DNA from 4 places in the Mucilaginibacter sp. A5337 genome. Region 2 is predicted to be linked to each of the others. Evidence: riboswitches for the same ligand, from Rfam matches in the RefSeq annotation. Region 2 holds a riboswitch; each other region holds the start of a gene.

Region 1 (4,216 bases), on a different contig from region 2:
ATTTAAATGCTTTGTTTTGATGATATCATATAGGCCCTGGCCTACAACTCCAAATCCGAAGAGGCCGATATTTAACTTTTTACTCATTACGCTGTACGTTGCAGTTCTATAATTTTTCCTTTTACATCCGTTTTAAAAAACGATGTAAATATGTTTGTTAATGCTTCTGTTTCAATTAAAAATCCGTCGTGCCCATAAAACGAATCCAGTTCGGCAAAGGCTGCTTTAGGGATATGTCTGAACAGATATTGCTGCTCTTCAATAGGGAATAACACATCAGATGAGATCCCGATAACCAATGTTTTTGCCTTAATCAGGCTTAATGCTTTATCAACCCCGTTACGGCCGCGGCCTACATTGTGCGAGTCCATCACTTTTGTTAAATACCAATAGCTATAGGCATTATAACGGTTTACCAATTTCTCGCCCTGATAATTTTGGTATGATGATGAGCGGAATCCGTCCTTAACGTCATCACTTTCTTCCTGTTGGGTAATGCCGTAGGTTTTATAAGTACGATAACTTAGCAGCGCGATACTGCGGGCTGCTTTTAAGCCTTTTTGGCCGCCTTCCGGTGTATTGCCATAAAAAGTACGGTCGGCACTAATGGCTAAACGTTGCGACTCGTTAAAAGCTATGCCCCAAGGCGAGTGCTTGGCATTGGTTGCTATCAGGATAAGGTTTTTAATCCGCTCCGGCTCAATAATAGCCCATTCCATAGCCTGCTGACCACCCAATGAACCACCAATCAATACACTGATATTATTGATGTTCAAATGCTGGGCAAGCAACTGGTGCGCTTTAACCATATCCCGTGTAGTAAACTGGGGATAGGAAAGATAATAAGGCTGGCCGGTAACCGGGTTAATGCTCAGCGGACTTGTAGTACCATAAGGAGAACCCAAAATATTGGCGCAAACTATAAAGTGCTCTTCCGGGTTAAAAAAATAACCCTCACCAATAAGCCCTTTCCACCAGTCAAACACGTCGCTATTAGCAGTAAGCGCATGGCAAACCCAAACAACGTTATTTTTTTCTTTATTTAACCGGCCATAAGTATGAAAGCCTATCTCTAAACCTTCAATTGTGCGGCCCGATTCAAATTCAAAAGTATCAGTGTATTTAAATATCTCTGCGTTCATTCTGTTATTTGTTATTTCAGGTGCAACCGGTATTTCCGGCTGCAACCTGCAATAACGTTTACTATATCACTTAAAAAAACTATACATTGTTAAACTAACTCACCCTCGCTTTGCTTAATTTTTGCAAAAGCCTGTTCAAAATCGGCTTTAATATCATCAATATGTTCAATACCAACAGCCACACGTAATGAAGCAGGTGTAACACCGGCAGCTAATTGTTCTTCGTCAGATAATTGCTGATGCGTGGTTGCCGATGGTTGGATGATGAGTGTTTTTGCATCGCCAACATTGGCCAAATGACTTACCAGTTTAAGGTTATTGATCAACCGGCTGGCCTGCTCTTTATTACCCTTGATCTCGAACGACAATACACCGCCAAAACCGTTCTTTAAATATTTTTTAGCCAGGTCATGGTATGGCGATGATTCCAGTCCCGGATAATTTACGCTTGCCACCTGCGGGTGCTGCTCCAACCATTTAGCTAATTGCAGGGCATTGTCAACATGGCGCTGTACACGTAATGAAAGTGTTTCCAGTCCCTGTATATTCAACCATGAATTAAATGGAGCTTGTGACGGGCCGAAATCCCTCAAGCCCTCAACACGTGCACGAATAATAAACTGGATATTACCAAACGGCCCACCGATGCCAAAAACATCGTTAAAGATCAGGCCATGATAACCTTCAGACGGTTCGGTAAATTGAGGGAATTTGCCATTGCCCCAATTGTAATTGCCGGCATCAATAATAACGCCGCCAATACTTGTACCATGCCCGCCAATCCATTTAGTGGTTGACTCAACAACCACGTTGGCACCATGCTCAATAGGGCGGAAGAGGTAACCACCCGCACCAAAAGTATTATCAACAATCAGCGGCAGATCATGTTTTTTGGCAACTTCGCTAACCTTTTCAAAATCAGCAATGGTAAAACCCGGGTTGCCGATGGTTTCCAGGAAAATAGCTTTTGTTTTATCGTCAATAAGCGCCTCGATATTAGCTGCTGTATCGTCTTTAGCAAAACGCACATCAATACCCAAACGTTTAAATGCTACTTTAAACTGGTTATAAGTACCGCCGTACAGGAAAGGGGAGGTAACAAAGTTATCACCCACCTGCAATATATTATTCAGGGCAAGGAATTGCGAGGCCTGGCCTGATCCTGTAGCCAGCGCAGCCACACCGCCCTCTAAAGCCGCGATGCGTTTCTCAAACACATCGGTTGTAGGGTTCATGATGCGGGTATAGATGTTACCAAACTCCTTTAATGCAAATAAGTTTGCGCCATGCTCGGCACTGTTAAATACGTAAGAAGTGGTTTGGTAAATGGGCACTGCGCGTGAACCTGTTGTTGGATCAACTTCCTGACCGGCATGTAATTGTAAGGTTTCGAATTTTAAGGCAGACATAGTTGTAAATTTTTAAATGTGTTTAATTTAGATTTTTAATGTTAAGATGGATTTAGTATGCCGGTTAAGATAACCGGTTAACCACACACGCGTTTTTCAGAGAGATGAAAAAGAGCGTGTTAAGCATCAACAGCAGCAACACATACAAATACAGCCAATAGGGGAGCCAATATATTGTACGTTACCGTTTGCGGTGTAAAAAGTGTTGCGTTGCGTAAATTTAATTAAACTTTTCATGGTTATAAATTTATATTCCCCGGTGTTATTTGCCGGGACAGGAATTGGCACCTTCTTCAACATTGAAGGGTTGCCAGCGGGTCATTGAGCCTGATCTCTCGCCGCTTCTTTATAAATCAAAACCCGAACTACGTGCGGAGTATTGATCGACCTTGGTATTGCTACCAAATAATGTTGCGAATATAAGGGATTATGGGATAATGCACCAAATTTTATTTTCGAAAGCTGCATTTATTAATACAAATGAAAACTTTATACCTTAGCAGATATTTTTTATGCCTATCCCTTATGCAGGAAACTATGCTTCGAAAATCATTTATAATCGTTCTGTTTTTATCTATTTTTTATACAGAGGGTTTTGCGCAAATAGATAATTCTACTCTTTCGAAAAAAGTAATTGTAAATAATATCTGTTTGTGTCAAACTACAATTGCTGATTTAAAAAAGTCAGATTCGGACTTGAAAGACACGGTGCTTGAAGAAATGGATTTGAACGCCGTTTGTGTCGGAAATGATCCGAGATATATCGCAGGTAGCGGATATTCAACGTCAAAATATCCTGGAATGATATTCCAGCAAGATCAAAAAAATGACCTTATCAGCAAAATCAGGCTGACTAAAGCATTTGCTGGAAAACTACCTGACGGAAAGGAAATTGATCTTAGTAAGTTATTACTTAAGGACTTGTTTAAACTATATCCTGCATTTAAGGAGCAATGGTACACGAGAGGCTGTTCTGATTATTGGAATTTCTCTAACGACACTATTTCTTTTTATGTTAAGATAGATTCGGCCAAAAAATCAGTATTCCCGATAGATGAAGCGTATTATATGGATAAGCCTGTGGAAGCAGCTGATTTAATATTGTCTTGTCACGGGGCAGTAAAGGAAGATACTCAACAGTATGTTACAGGTGAGACTGAAAACAACGAACCTGTATATTTTATTGACAGTGTGCGCGTAACCGGGGAAGGCCTAAACAAGTTAAATAGTAATGATGTAGCCACGGTTTCTGTTTACAGGGGTGCAAACGCAATAATAAAATATGGCCGCGAAGCGAAATATGGACTAATTTATATAGAAACTAAAAAATTTGATATTCACCGGTTTCAAAACTATTTTAAATCGAAATCTGCTGATTACACCAGGCTAATTTCCACACCAGCAAACGCCCCCAAGATCCAATACATTCTTAATAAAAAGGTACTGACCAATAATTACGAAGGTAATTTAGCTGGGATAAATGATAAAATATTCAAGGGGCTCATAATTATAAACAAGCGTCAGCTTATGAAACAATATGGGGTCACGAATAAAGATTATGGTGTAATAATTACTGCCGATATACCGGTTAATTCATTTAATAAAGACAAGGAAAAGGAACAAGAAAAAAACAAGCACTAAGCCAAAGCCTGTTCCATATCGGCA
Region 2 (4,216 bases):
CTTGGCCTGGTTAGCGCTAACGAAGAAAAACTCACCAACGTAGCCTACAGCGCAGGGTATTTTGACCAGGCGCATTTTATAAAGGAATTTAAACTTTTTACAGGTTTTACCCCTAACTCATTTGCTGCTCAGGCATCGCCTATAAACCAGGTATTGGCCGGTAGTTAATGCACTTCCGTTTTATACAATTTTTGCCTGTTCAAGCCGCATAGCTTTGCTGATAATAAAAAAACAATAAAATGAAATCAGCAAAAACACCACAGGAAGTGCACGCAGTACTTGCGGCAGCTTTTAACACCAAAGATGTAAATGTAGTTATGAATGTGTATGATGCCAACGGCATTATTTTCCCAGAACCCGGAAAAGAAGTATCCGGAAGGGCCCAGTTTGAAGAAGCCGTTAAAAGCATCTGCGCGGTTCCGGGGGTAATGGAAATTAAAACCGTATACTGCCTGCAATCGGGCGATGTAGCCGTGGGCCGGTCGGAGTGGAGCGTTACAGACAATGGCAAAACGCAAGTGGCCGCAAAGGGTATCGAGTTGATGAAACAGCAACCTGATGGTAGCTGGAAAATTATCATCGATCATGCTTTCGGAGCCGAAGCTAATCTTGTAGCATGATTTTCTCCATCTTAAACAAAAAGAGGCTGTATCATAATGATCAGCTTCTTTTTGTTTTTAGATACTTAAGCGATATATAATTTCTGTTTAATTAACTTTATTAATAAAATGGGGGTTAACAGGGTTAACATAATTTAGTGTTAATTTTAACTTAAAATATTTATAATCAGATATTTAAGTGTTTTTTAGGCCGAAAATGTGTTAACCCCCCTTTTGTATAAATATTATCGGCTAAATTTCAATTTAAAGGTAACGCAACAGTATGGCATCAATTTGATTTATGATACAATCTTCCTTGTTTCGCCTTAATCTGTTCCGTTTTATACAATTTTTAGAATATCGCCCGGGCTAATTTTGAGCATAAAATAAAACAAGATCATGAAAAATAGATTTAATGAATTTTTAGCCCTGCATCATAAAACCGAACCTTTGCAGATTGGCAATGTATGGAACGCGCAAAGCGCGCAGATTTATGATAAGTTGAATTTTGAGGCAATTGGTACCTCAAGCGCGGCTGTTGCCAGCTCTTTAGGCTTTGCAGATGGCGAGGAGATGAGTTTTGAGGATTATCTTTTTATTATTAAACGGATAATAGCAACATCATCAGCGATGTTAACTGTCGATCTGGAGGGAGGTTATGGTGACACACCGGAGGCAATCTGCAATAACATCATAAAATTATATAATATCGGCGTTGTCGGTATCAATATAGAGGATTCGATAGTAAGGGATGGCCAGCGAAGTATTGTTGACGCAAATGAGTTAGCGATTAAACTTAAACAGATCACCGGGCTGCTGGCTAAGGCAGATGTACAGGTATTTATAAATGTGAGGGCCGATTCCTTCCTGCTCGGTTTACCTAATGCACTGGAAGATGCTTTAAGCCGGACTAAACTTTACCAGGATACAGGTGTGCATGGTTTGTTTTTCCCCTGTATTACTCAAATAACTGATATTGAAAAAATAACAGCCTTATCACGCCTCCCGGTTAGTGTAATGTGTATGCCCGGGCTTCCGGATTTTAAAGCCTTACAAAGTGCAGGTGTTAAAAGGATCAGTGCCGGTCCATTTTTAAACATGAACATCTACCAATCGCTGGAAAATTTAATTGAAAAAATAACCACCGAAAATAGCTTTGCGAGCCTGTTTAAATAAATGCGGGGTGTTTTTTTAACTGTAAGTTGTAAACAATGGAAAACTATACTACCCTGTTTTAAGTTATTGCAATGTAGATGTAATGATCTACAAATAAGTTTAGGTTAAAAGTCCCGGCGGCGAGCGTTAGGGACTTTTTATTTTTACGGAAGTAGTTTAAAAAGGTTTCAGCTGGTTTGATCAGTGAACAAACTTCTGTTGGTAAGCCTGCACAATTTGAAGGCTTAATTCATTTTATTGCAATAATTATATAAAGTCTATGGTTTTAGTAGAATTTATATATATTTGCATCATCAAATCGGTTCTTTGAATATTTTATTATCAAGAAAGACTGAGGGAAAGGCCCTGTGATGTCTTAGCAACCTGTAAGCCCACTGTTATAAAGGTGCTAATTCCTGTCTGCCCAAATAGGGGCGGAAAAGATAATGTAATAAGCTATTGCCTTGCATAGTTCAGGCTATAAGCACAATTCTTTTTCTCCTTTCACTTTTCCTGCTAAAAAATATTATTGAGTTGATATCACAATTTAATGTGTGTAGCAATGAAGATTAAACATTTACTTATTACCTGCCTGCTTTCAATAACAACACTTTTTGCTGCTGCGCAAACAAACGCAGCTGCCGACCCGAATACTGATCGCGGTTACATCGTGAAAACAGGCGATATCGCTCCGGCCGATTTTGAGCTTGTGCTTACCGATGGTACTAAAACCTCATTGAAGCAGCTACGTGGCAAAGTAGTTATCCTACAGTTTACTGCAAGCTGGTGCAGTGTTTGCCGCGAAGAAATGCCTCATCTTGAAAAAGAGATCTGGCAGGCTTATAAAGATAAAGGCCTCGTATTAATAGGCGTTGACCGTGACGAGCCGCTTGAAAAAGTGAAAGGTTTTCATCAGGTTATGAATATCAGCTATCCGCTGGCGCTTGATCCGGGGGCTGACATATTCGGGCGGTTTGCCAACAAAAAAAGCGGCGTTACCCGCAATGTGGTTATCGACCGCGATGGAAAGATCGTTTACCTTACCCGTTTATATGATAAACAGGAGTTTGCATCAATGCTAAAAGCCGTCGACGCATTGGTGAACGAAAAAACAGCATCTGTCAACTGAGAATACTGATAGCAACCTGTTTCTGCTATCAATCAAGAAAAATCTATCTGTACTTATTTAATACCCGTTTTTATGAAAACAAAAACTACTTCCTTACACAAGAAACATTTCTTTTCGGTAAGCCGGTCAACCTGCAAATTCTTCATCTCAAGTATGCAAGGCATGCGTTGTTGCTGTTAATTCTTTACAGCATGCATGGTGTGTTTAAGTGCAGGCTTGCTGCAGTTTGCCTTAGCTTAATAATTACCATCCCCTAATCAATTCTTTACGGTTACAAAAGATTCATAACGCGGGCAAATTATGCCTGCTAAGGCGATAGCCATGCTTTTTGTACCGTAAGGCGTCAAAAATTAATCTCAATTATTAATTATCATGTTAAAAATTTACAAACTATTACTGGCAATTATATTGCCTTTTATTCTCGTCCAAACGGTTGCGGGGCAATCCGTTAAAATAAGCGGAGTGGTAACCGCCAAGTCAGATGGGTTGCCGTTGCCAGGTGTCAGCGTATCTGTTAAGGGTAAAACTACGGGTGCACAAACTAATGTTGATGGTAAGTTTATCATCAATGCCAATGTTAACGATGTGCTCAGGGTTAGTTACATCGGCTTTACAACCCAGGAAATCCCTGTTACGCAAAATACATCTACCTTAAATGTGGTTTTGGTTGAAGCACCAAATTCGCTGAATGAGGTAGTGATAACGGCCCTCAATATCTCAAAGGATAAAAAATCGCTGGGCTACGCGGTGCAGGGTTTAAAATCGAAAGATATTTCTGAAGCTAAAGAAACCAACTTTGTAAATGCGCTGACTGGTAAAATTGCCGGTGTGCAGGTAACCAACAGCCAGGGCGATATGGGCTCATCCCGTATCATCATCCGTGGAGAAACGTCTATCTCACGGGAAAACCAACCTTTATTTGTAGTTGATGGGGTTATTGTTGATAACAGCCAGTTTTTGGGCACCAATGGTTCAAGGGATTTCTCCAATGCCATTTCAGATCTGAATTCTGAAGACATTGAATCGGTAAGCGTATTGAAAGGACCCAACGCGGCAGCGCTTTATGGTTCACGTGCGGCGGCGGGCGTTATCCTCATTCGTACTAAAACCGGCAAAGGCGCAAAAGGATTAGGTGTTACCATAAACTCTAATACCAGTTTTTCAAATGTGCAGGTGTTGCCCGATTATCAAAACCAATACGGTCAGGGCTCAAATGGTAAATTCAGCTATGTAGATGGTAAAGGTGGCGGCGTTAACGATGGTGTTGACGAAAGCTGGGGCCCTGCTTTGGATGGTTCGCTGATCCCGCAGTTTTATTCAAATGGCCAGGCTG
Region 3 (4,216 bases), on a different contig from region 2:
AACTTTACCGGCATTGGCGCGCTGATCTGCATTAACATTATTCTTTTTCTCTTCCTCAATGAAAGGCAGCAGGTAGGCCACCGCCTTTTTCATTACTCGGGCCGATTTTACAACCTGTGGCAAAAACATCTTGCCTGCACCAAACAGGTCGCCTACTACATTCATGCCATCCATCAGCGGACCTTCAATTACTTCAAGGGGCCTTGCATAGGCCTGGCGCGCTTCTTCCACATCATCGTCAAGATATTCAACAATACCTTTTACCAGGGAGTGGGAGAGGCGCTCCTGAACGGTGCCTTTGCGCCATTCCTCGTCGCGTACTACCTCTTTGCCTTTGCTTTTGATGGTATCTGCAAATTCAACCAGGCGCTCGGTAGCATCCGGACGGCGGTTAAGGAGTACATCTTCTACCAGTTCCAGCAGATTTTTTGGGATCTCCTCGTAAACTTCCAGCATCCCAGCGTTTACGATCCCCATATCCATACCCGCTTTAATAGCGTGGTAAAGGAATGCCGAGTGCATAGCCTCGCGCACGGTATTATTACCCCTGAACGAGAAGGAGATATTACTTACGCCGCCGCTCACTTTGGCGTGCGGCAGGTTTTGTTTGATCCAGCGGGTGGCTTCAATAAAATCAACCGCATAATTGTTATGTTCTTCCAAGCCGGTGGCCACGGTAAGGATATTAGGGTCAAAAATGATATCCTGTGGTGGGAATCCAACTTCGTTCACCAAAATATCGTATGATCGTTTACAGATCTCGATCCGGCGTTCGTATGAATCGGCCTGGCCTGTTTCGTCAAAGGCCATTACTACGGTAGCGGCACCATAGCTTAAAATTTTGCGGGCATGCTCTTTAAATTTATCCTCGCCCTCTTTCAGGGAGATGGAATTTACGATGCCCTTGCCTTGCACACATTTCAAACCAGCCTCAATCACTGTCCATTTAGACGAGTCGATCATGATAGGGAGCTTGGCAATATCAGGCTCAGAAGCAACAAGGTTCAGGAACTTGGTCATTACCGCTTCAGAGTCGATCATGCCCTCGTCCATGTTGATATCGATAACCTGGGCGCCGCCTTCAACCTGTTGTAAGGCAACAGACAGGGCAGCCTCATAATCCTCGGCCAAAATCAGTTTAGAAAACTTAGGCGAACCGGTAATGTTGGTACGCTCGCCCACGTTCACGAAAATACTTTCGGGTTTTATGGTAACCGACTCTAAACCACTCAGGCGCATATCCGGCTCAATTTGTGGGATAGGGCGTGGCGGAAACGCGGCAGCTTTGTTGGCAATACATTTAATGTGTTCGGGTGTAGTGCCACAGCATCCACCTACAATATTTACCAGCCCGGCTTTGATGAAATCATCAACCTGGTGAGCAGTTTCGTGCGGTGTTTCGTCGTACTGGCCAAACTCGTTTGGTAAACCAGCGTTTGGATAAGCAGAGATATATACACCTGCTTTTTCAGAAAGCTCGGCAAGGTGCGGACGCATTTCCCTTGCACCTAAAGCGCAGTTTAAACCTACCGAAAGCAGGTTGGCATGGCTTATCGAGTTCCAGAATGCCTCAACCGTTTGCCCTGAAAGCGTACGGCCCGAGGCATCGGTAATGGTACCCGAAATCATGATGCCGCCCGAATCGCTGAAAGCAGGATAATCTTTACCTGCTGCTTTACATTCCTGTTCGTAACGTTTTATAGCGAAAAGGGCAGCTTTGGCATTAAGGGTATCAAATATGGTTTCAACCAATAACAGGTGCGAACCACCGTCAACCAAACCACGTACCTGGTCATAGTAAGCCTCGGCCAGGTCATCAAACGTAACGGCGCGGTATCCGGGGTCGTTAACATCCGGAGATAATGAAGCAGTACGGTTTGTAGGCCCGATAGCACCGGCAACAAAACGGGGCTTATCAGGATTGCGCCGGGTATATTCGTCGGCTACCTCGCGGGCGATGCGTGCGCCTTCGTAGCTTAATTCGTAGGCCAGTTCTTCCAGGTGATAATCGGCAAGTGAAATCACCTGAGTACTGAAAGTATTAGTTTCAATGATGTCTGCCCCTGCCTCAAGATATTCGGCATGGATGGCCTTGATAATATCTGGACGCGTAATATTGAGCAGGTCATTATTGCCCTGCAGGTCGCTATGATGATCGCGAAAACGCTCGCCACGAAAATCCTTCTCCGTGAGCTGGTACCTTTGAATCATGGTACCCATTGCTCCGTCAATCACCAGGATGCGTTTCTGTAATTCTTTTCTAATGTCCATTGTTTGAGATGTGAGATATGAGACGTGAGATGTGAGACCGGGCGAAAAGCCGGGAAGACTCAATACTTTTATCTCATATATCCGATAAAAAGATACTAAACAGGCAATTGGAAAAAGCTGAGGCTATCTCAAATCTCACGTCTAATATCTCAAATCTAAATACAGCTTATCTCGAAAAGTCGGGTGTTGATATGACTTTCGCTTATCTGTCCGGGCGCATAATTGCTGCCTGGTAGAATGTAGCACCTTGTGAAGCACAGGTTGCTAAGACATCGCAGGGTCTAATCCCTCCGTCTTTCTCCATAAGCACCGCAAAGTTGCGCAATAAAGTTGTCATTTGCAAGTGTATAACACAGCCCTAATCTCATCGTTAAGCCACATTGTTAAACAAAAAAAGCTGCCTTTTGCGGAGGCAGCTTTTTTGATTGAGTTTCTTTGTTGAAATTATCTTCTTCTGCCGAATAAACGGAGGATCATGAAAAACAGGTTGATCAGGGTGATGTACAGCGTTAACGCACCCATCAGAGCAAGTTTTTTCGAACTGGCATCGCCATATTCAATGCCTGCACCAATGCGTTTAAGCATTTGCATATAGTAGGCAGTTAAACCAGTAAATACAGCTATACCTATGTAGCTGATAATGTAGCTCATTTGTTCGCTGTGCATAAAGAAATTAGCCAATGAAGCTACAAATATACCGATGAACAGAATGTACATGATTGAGCCAAACTTGGTTAAATCCATTTGGGTAGTATAACCTGCTACGGCCATGATACCGAAAGTTACCGATGCGGTAATGAAAACACCTAATATTGATGCAGATGTATAGATCAAAAATATCAGGCTTAAGCTGATACCGATGAGGGTTGCATAAGCCACAAAAAGCAATACCAGTACCGGGTAAGAGATACGGTTATAGCCAAATTGCATTACTAATGAAAATGCCAAAGGCGAAAATAAGGCGAAATAGCCAAAGCCTGTAAGACCACCGGTTGGGGCAACAATCAGGCTGATAAGTCCCATGTTTAAAACCAAAAATACTGTTATTGCCGAAACGCCAAGCGCCACGAACATCCAGCTAAATACGCCGGCCATAAACCTGCGTGAAGAAACTTCTGATTGATCTCTAACTTCGATAACATTATCGTAGTTGTATTTAGATTCTTTAAATTCCATTTTGTGTTAAAAATTATAGTACGAATTTATGAATAAAAAGTGAATGTAGAGTGAAGAAAGGGGAGGAAAGAAGCAAGACTGCAAGAGTCAAGAATCAGGAAGGAGGAAAGAGTCTGGAATGTTAGAGTCGAGGATCAAGAAAGTTTTCTTAACCGCCTTGCCTTTTGGCTCCTGAACCCTTGATTCTATTTTTTCTTGACTCTTGATTTCTTGTCTTAATTCAACCTTCTCATCAACTGCTCTTCTACCTTTTTGAAAACCTGTACAGGTTTCAACGCTCGCCAGCCAAGGTTATCCAGCTCGCCGCCGAAGTTGATGTAATAGTCGATGTTGTTGCTTTTAAACTCCTCTATTACATGCTCGCGGAAGTTGATACCGGCTATCCAGCCATCTTCTACATCCTGGAACCACTCTTCGTAATAACAGTCATCGCTTGAGTGAAAGTTGAGTACATTTTCACCTATCAGGATAAAATGGCTGATGCCATTATCTATCATCAAATCGAGCAGTTCACGCTTTAGCAGCATGATGTCGTTATTGATGGCATCGTTCCATTCGCCTATAAGCTCAATAATGGTATAGCCTTTATCATAATCGGCAAAAAGCACTTTAAGATAAAGCGTATTGGAGCCGAACGAGTCCCATTGCGGGTGCAGCAGGTAATTGTATACCTGCTTGTCAAATTCAAACTCGCTGTATTCTGTAGCATAAAAAGGCGAAAACTCATCTTCAGATGCTACGTAGTCATCTCTCCAGCGGTAATATGGTT
Region 4 (4,216 bases), on a different contig from region 2:
TTGCTGCCACGGAACAATGTTGGCATGATGTTCCAGTTGGCTTACAATAATTTCATCTCCGGCAATCAAATTTTGCTCGCCCCAGCTTTTGGCCACCAGGTTAATGGCTTCGGTAGCCCCACGCACAAAAATGATCTCGTTGATGGAACGCGCATTCAAAAAGGTTTGCACTTTTTTGCGCGCACCTTCATAGGCATCCGTCGCCCGTGCAGCTAATTCATGCGCGGCACGGTGAATGTTCGAGTTTTCGTGCTCGTAAAAGTAGCTGATACGGTCAATTACCTGTTTAGGCTTTTGGGTAGTGGCGGCATTGTCCAGCCATACCAACTGTTTGCCGTTCACCTGTTCCTGCAATATCGGGAAATCGCGCCGTACGATGTTTACATCAAACGGTGGGCTGACGATACCACTGATACCAACCTGTTTAGTTTTTTCCCTGTCAGATTTTACCGCAGGCAAGCCATGTTTATCCGACAAAAAGTAAAAAGGGACCTCGGTAGCTGCAGGCGCTCCGGTAAACGGCAAGGCGTTTGAAGGGCCGGAGGTACTGATATCACTCAGTATCCTGTTCAAATCAAGATCAAAAGGCTGATCATGCTGATACGGCAGGTGAAGCAGGTTTTCGGGAGCGGTTGAAAGTTGCTCAACCTTGAAATTTTGCTTTAGATCAACATCTGGTATCAGATCGGTTTTCACCAGATAGGAGTCATAACCAAAGCCGGGCTTGGCAGGCAATTGCCCACCGAAAGCATTAACCGGGCTGTGCTGAACAGGTTCCGAAGCATTAGTATGCGCGTTTAAATTAGGATCAGCAAAACTGGTTTGCGGATCTTTAAGATTGATCGCGTTATTCTGGTTAATGGCCGATGGCGATACGCCACCACCTCCAATAGTACTTGAAGGCGGTGCAGCGGCAGGCGCACTTACCTGCTGCTGCACCGCATTAAATAAGGTTGCATCAGCCACATTACCCGCCAACGGAATTGACCCGGGGGCCTGCTGATGGGGTAATTGATTGACGATACCTCCCGGTCCGGCTTTAAAAAACTGGTTGGCCAGTTGTTCAAGCGCCTGCAGATCGGGTAGGTTGTCCGGATTAATATTTGTACTCATGGTAGTTACTTAAATCAACATCCTCTAAAACAGCTATAGCATCATCAACCAATACAGCTAAGGAGCAATAAAGCGATACCAGGTATGAGGCAATGGCTTTATTATTAATGCCCATAAACCGCACTGATAAACCTGGTGATTGCTCGCCCGGTAAGCCCGGCTGGAATAGGCCAACCACGCCCTGACGGCTCTCGCCGGTGCGTAAAAGGATAATTTTAGATTTGTTGTTAACGATAGGTAATTTATCAGAAGGGATAAGCGGAATACCTCTCCAGGTAATAAACTGCGAACCAAATAAGGAAACGGTTGGCGGCGGTACACCACGGCGGGTACATTCACGACCGAAAGCAGCTATAGCCAAAGGGTGCAGCAAGAAAAACCCTGGCTCTTTCCAAACTTTGGTGATCAGCTCGTCCAAATCATCAGGGGTAGGAGGGCCAAGCCTTGTTTTTATTTTTTGAGATGGTGCTACGCTGCTCAGCAAACCATATTCGGTATTGTTGATCAGCTCGCTTTCCTGGCGTTCCTTAACGATCTCGATGGTAAGGCGCAGCTGCTCGCTGATCTGGTTGTAAGGTTTGCTGTACAGATCAGATACGCGGGTGTGTACATCTAATACTGTATTTACAGCGCTCAGGTTGTACTCGCGTGGATTTTCTTCGTAATCAACATAAGTTGACGGCAGTTCGCGCTCATCTCGGTTTGAGCAATCAACCTCCACATTATTGGCATCAACAACCTTATTTAAGCGGTAAACACCCGATTCAACAGGGATCCAGTTTAATAAATGAGTTAACCAACGCGGGGTAATGGTTGATAATTGCGGAACGGTACGGGTGGCTACGGCCAACTGCCTGGCTGCTACATCGCCAAGGGCTGTTTGTTTTGGTTTTTGATCGGGCATTTTTAGATAAATGAATAAGTATTTAAGCTGATTTGGTGGTGCTTTGTCAATGTTTAACACCTGCGTTGCAATGATAAAAAATAAATTATATAAAATCTATAGGATTTATAGATTTTATCGTATGTTTGCATCATCAGTTCTTTAACACTTATCCAGAAAAGACGGAGGGAAAGGCCCCATGAAGTCTTGGCAACCTGTACAACCAATATGTAAAAGGTGCTAATTCCTGCTCCTGTAAAGGAGAAAGATAAGATGCTACAGGTTTTACCAATATCTCCACAGCTCTTTTCCAGGTAAGTTTTATTGAAAATGAAAAACAAGAAAAGAGATGAAAACCTGCTTATACACTAAAATTTTAAAAAACTTGATCAATACCTGCTCTATAGATAATTGTTGTTGCTGATCGTTTACCTGTTAGGCTATCAACAAAAACAACATCTATCTATAACAAATGAAAAAAATCATACTTACAGCTTTAACCTCCATTATCGGCACGGTTGCTTACCCGCAGATCCTGGCACCGGTAAAATGGTCGTACGCGGCAAAGAAGGTCAATAAGGAGCAGGCTATTGTTTTTATAAAAGCAACTATTGATAAAGGCTGGCACATTTACTCGCAAAACGTAGCTGATGGCGGGCCTGTAAAAACCTCGTTCAGATTTGATAAAAGTGATGATTATATATTGAACGGCAATACATCAGAACCTAAGTCGGTTAGCAAGTACGAAAAGGCATTCAGTATGAATGTGCAGTATTTTGAGCAGTCGGTTATCTTTCAGCAAAAGGTAAAGCTTAAAAACGGGCAGGCGTCTGTTAACGGTACCCTAAATTATATGGTATGCAGTAACCAACAATGTTTGCCGCCCGAGGATGTGGAATTTAGCATCCCGGTTAAATAAAAACATTAACATAGTTTAACAGTTCATTAGCCACCAAATTGATCTGTTAAGTGTTTGCGGCCGGGTACAAACCTTGGGCATGCAACAAAAACAAATACCATGAAACCGAAATTGAGTTCTATCACTAAAGCCCGCGTACAGAATGGTGGCATCCTTTTCTGTAGTTACCATTGTTTTTAATTCGCGCAGTTTATACCGGAAATTGATCCTGAATAAGATCAACATCCTGGCTGTACTAAGTGCGTTGCTTTGCTATGGTGGTAAAACAGGCGTGTGCTGTACAGACCAGGATGTTAATCCTTTACAAGATAAGAAATTAATAAAAGTATAAATAATTAAAAATATTCTACTAAATCTATAGATTTTATTGCATTTATCATATTTATTGCTATCTTTACAGCATTCTAATTAACCCCACCATTAATTAGTTGATTTATAAAGAATAAGGGAGAGGAAGTCTCGATGATCTTATAGCAACTTTTCAGCAATGAAATAAGTGCTAAACTTTTTCCGATAGCGATTTTGCTGCCGGAATATAAATTAACTAAAAACCATGAACACATTAAAGTATCCGTATCTACACCTGCAGTCTGTCGTTATTAAGCGATGTTGCTGTTTGGTTCAGTACGCCTTTTGGTTTTAAACAAAAACCAGTCCCCTGAAATTTACTGCTCTTTTTTATTGGCATTAACCGGGCCGGGGGGATTCTTTGTGTCAAATTTTTAGCCGTGGAGCTTAATTAACAACAATTAAAACTTATAAAAATGAAAATCACAAACTACTTCTCTAAAGCTAAATTGCTTTCTGTTAGTTTTTTACTGGGAGGTGTTGCTGTAGCCTCAGCGCACGACGGCCCTAAACCAAAGTTTATTAAAGAAGGTAAATGGCGCGGCGAGTTCACGGTAAGCGAATCTAAAGTACCATTCAATTTTGAACTGAAAGGTAAAGATGCAGAGCATGCCACATTTACCCTCATTAATGGTTCACGCCGTGACGATTTCCATGTAAAATCGATCGGGCAAGATTCGGTGTATATTAAAATGAATACCTATGATGCAGCGTTGGTTGCAAAAGTGGAAGACGATGGTTCGTTAACGGGTGAATATCGCAGTCTGGTCCCCGGTTTCAGAGGCAATTCGTTACCCTTTACTGCTGAATATGGCAAAACCTACCGTTTTGTTGAACCGGGTAAAGATGTTGCCCCAACAGCCGACCTGAGCGGTAAATGGGAAATTAAAACCTACAGTAAAGAGGCCGTCCCTGCATCTATCGCCCTGCTAAAACAAAAAGGCAATAAACTT

What was found. A riboswitch is a leader RNA that binds a small molecule or an ion and turns the genes downstream of it on or off. The one in region 2 is predicted to bind S-adenosylmethionine.
Region 1: another riboswitch for S-adenosylmethionine. It lies ahead of AC59JO_RS07645 (O-acetylhomoserine aminocarboxypropyltransferase/cysteine synthase family protein); the one in region 2 lies ahead of AC59JO_RS02460 (TlpA disulfide reductase family protein).
Region 3: another riboswitch for S-adenosylmethionine. It lies ahead of metH (methionine synthase); the one in region 2 lies ahead of AC59JO_RS02460 (TlpA disulfide reductase family protein).
Region 4: another riboswitch for S-adenosylmethionine. It lies ahead of AC59JO_RS20190 (protein-disulfide reductase DsbD domain-containing protein); the one in region 2 lies ahead of AC59JO_RS02460 (TlpA disulfide reductase family protein).

What each region holds. Positions count from the first base shown of each region.
Region 1 covers NZ_JCAWEC010000002.1:671,057-675,272, forward strand. The annotation lists gene AC59JO_RS07635 (homoserine dehydrogenase) at 1-87, opposite strand, end outside; gene AC59JO_RS07640 (homoserine O-acetyltransferase family protein) at 87-1,142, opposite strand; gene AC59JO_RS07645 (O-acetylhomoserine aminocarboxypropyltransferase/cysteine synthase family protein) at 1,232-2,551, opposite strand; SAM riboswitch class I at 2,796-2,906, opposite strand; gene AC59JO_RS07650 (hypothetical protein) at 3,032-4,192, shown strand; gene AC59JO_RS07655 (trans-sulfuration enzyme family protein) at 4,189-4,216, opposite strand, start outside.
Region 2 covers NZ_JCAWEC010000001.1:568,467-572,682, reverse strand. The annotation lists gene AC59JO_RS02475 (DUF6597 domain-containing transcriptional factor) at 1-168, shown strand, start outside; gene AC59JO_RS02470 (YybH family protein) at 240-620, shown strand; gene AC59JO_RS02465 (isocitrate lyase/PEP mutase family protein) at 999-1,775, shown strand; SAM riboswitch class I at 2,091-2,204, shown strand; gene AC59JO_RS02460 (TlpA disulfide reductase family protein) at 2,317-2,883, shown strand; gene AC59JO_RS02455 (SusC/RagA family TonB-linked outer membrane protein) at 3,256-4,216, shown strand, end outside.
Region 3 covers NZ_JCAWEC010000006.1:185,559-189,774, reverse strand. The annotation lists gene metH (methionine synthase) at 1-2,271, opposite strand, end outside; SAM riboswitch class I at 2,471-2,580, opposite strand; gene AC59JO_RS21105 (Bax inhibitor-1/YccA family protein) at 2,716-3,447, opposite strand; gene AC59JO_RS21100 (hypothetical protein) at 3,663-4,216, opposite strand, start outside.
Region 4 covers NZ_JCAWEC010000005.1:713,586-717,801, forward strand. The annotation lists gene AC59JO_RS20180 (family 2A encapsulin nanocompartment cargo protein cysteine desulfurase) at 1-1,113, opposite strand, end outside; gene AC59JO_RS20185 (family 2A encapsulin nanocompartment shell protein) at 1,097-2,017, opposite strand; SAM riboswitch class I at 2,163-2,271, shown strand; gene AC59JO_RS20190 (protein-disulfide reductase DsbD domain-containing protein) at 2,469-2,915, shown strand; gene AC59JO_RS20195 (hypothetical protein) at 3,058-3,246, shown strand; SAM riboswitch class I at 3,346-3,457, shown strand; gene AC59JO_RS20200 (peroxiredoxin family protein) at 3,680-4,216, shown strand, end outside.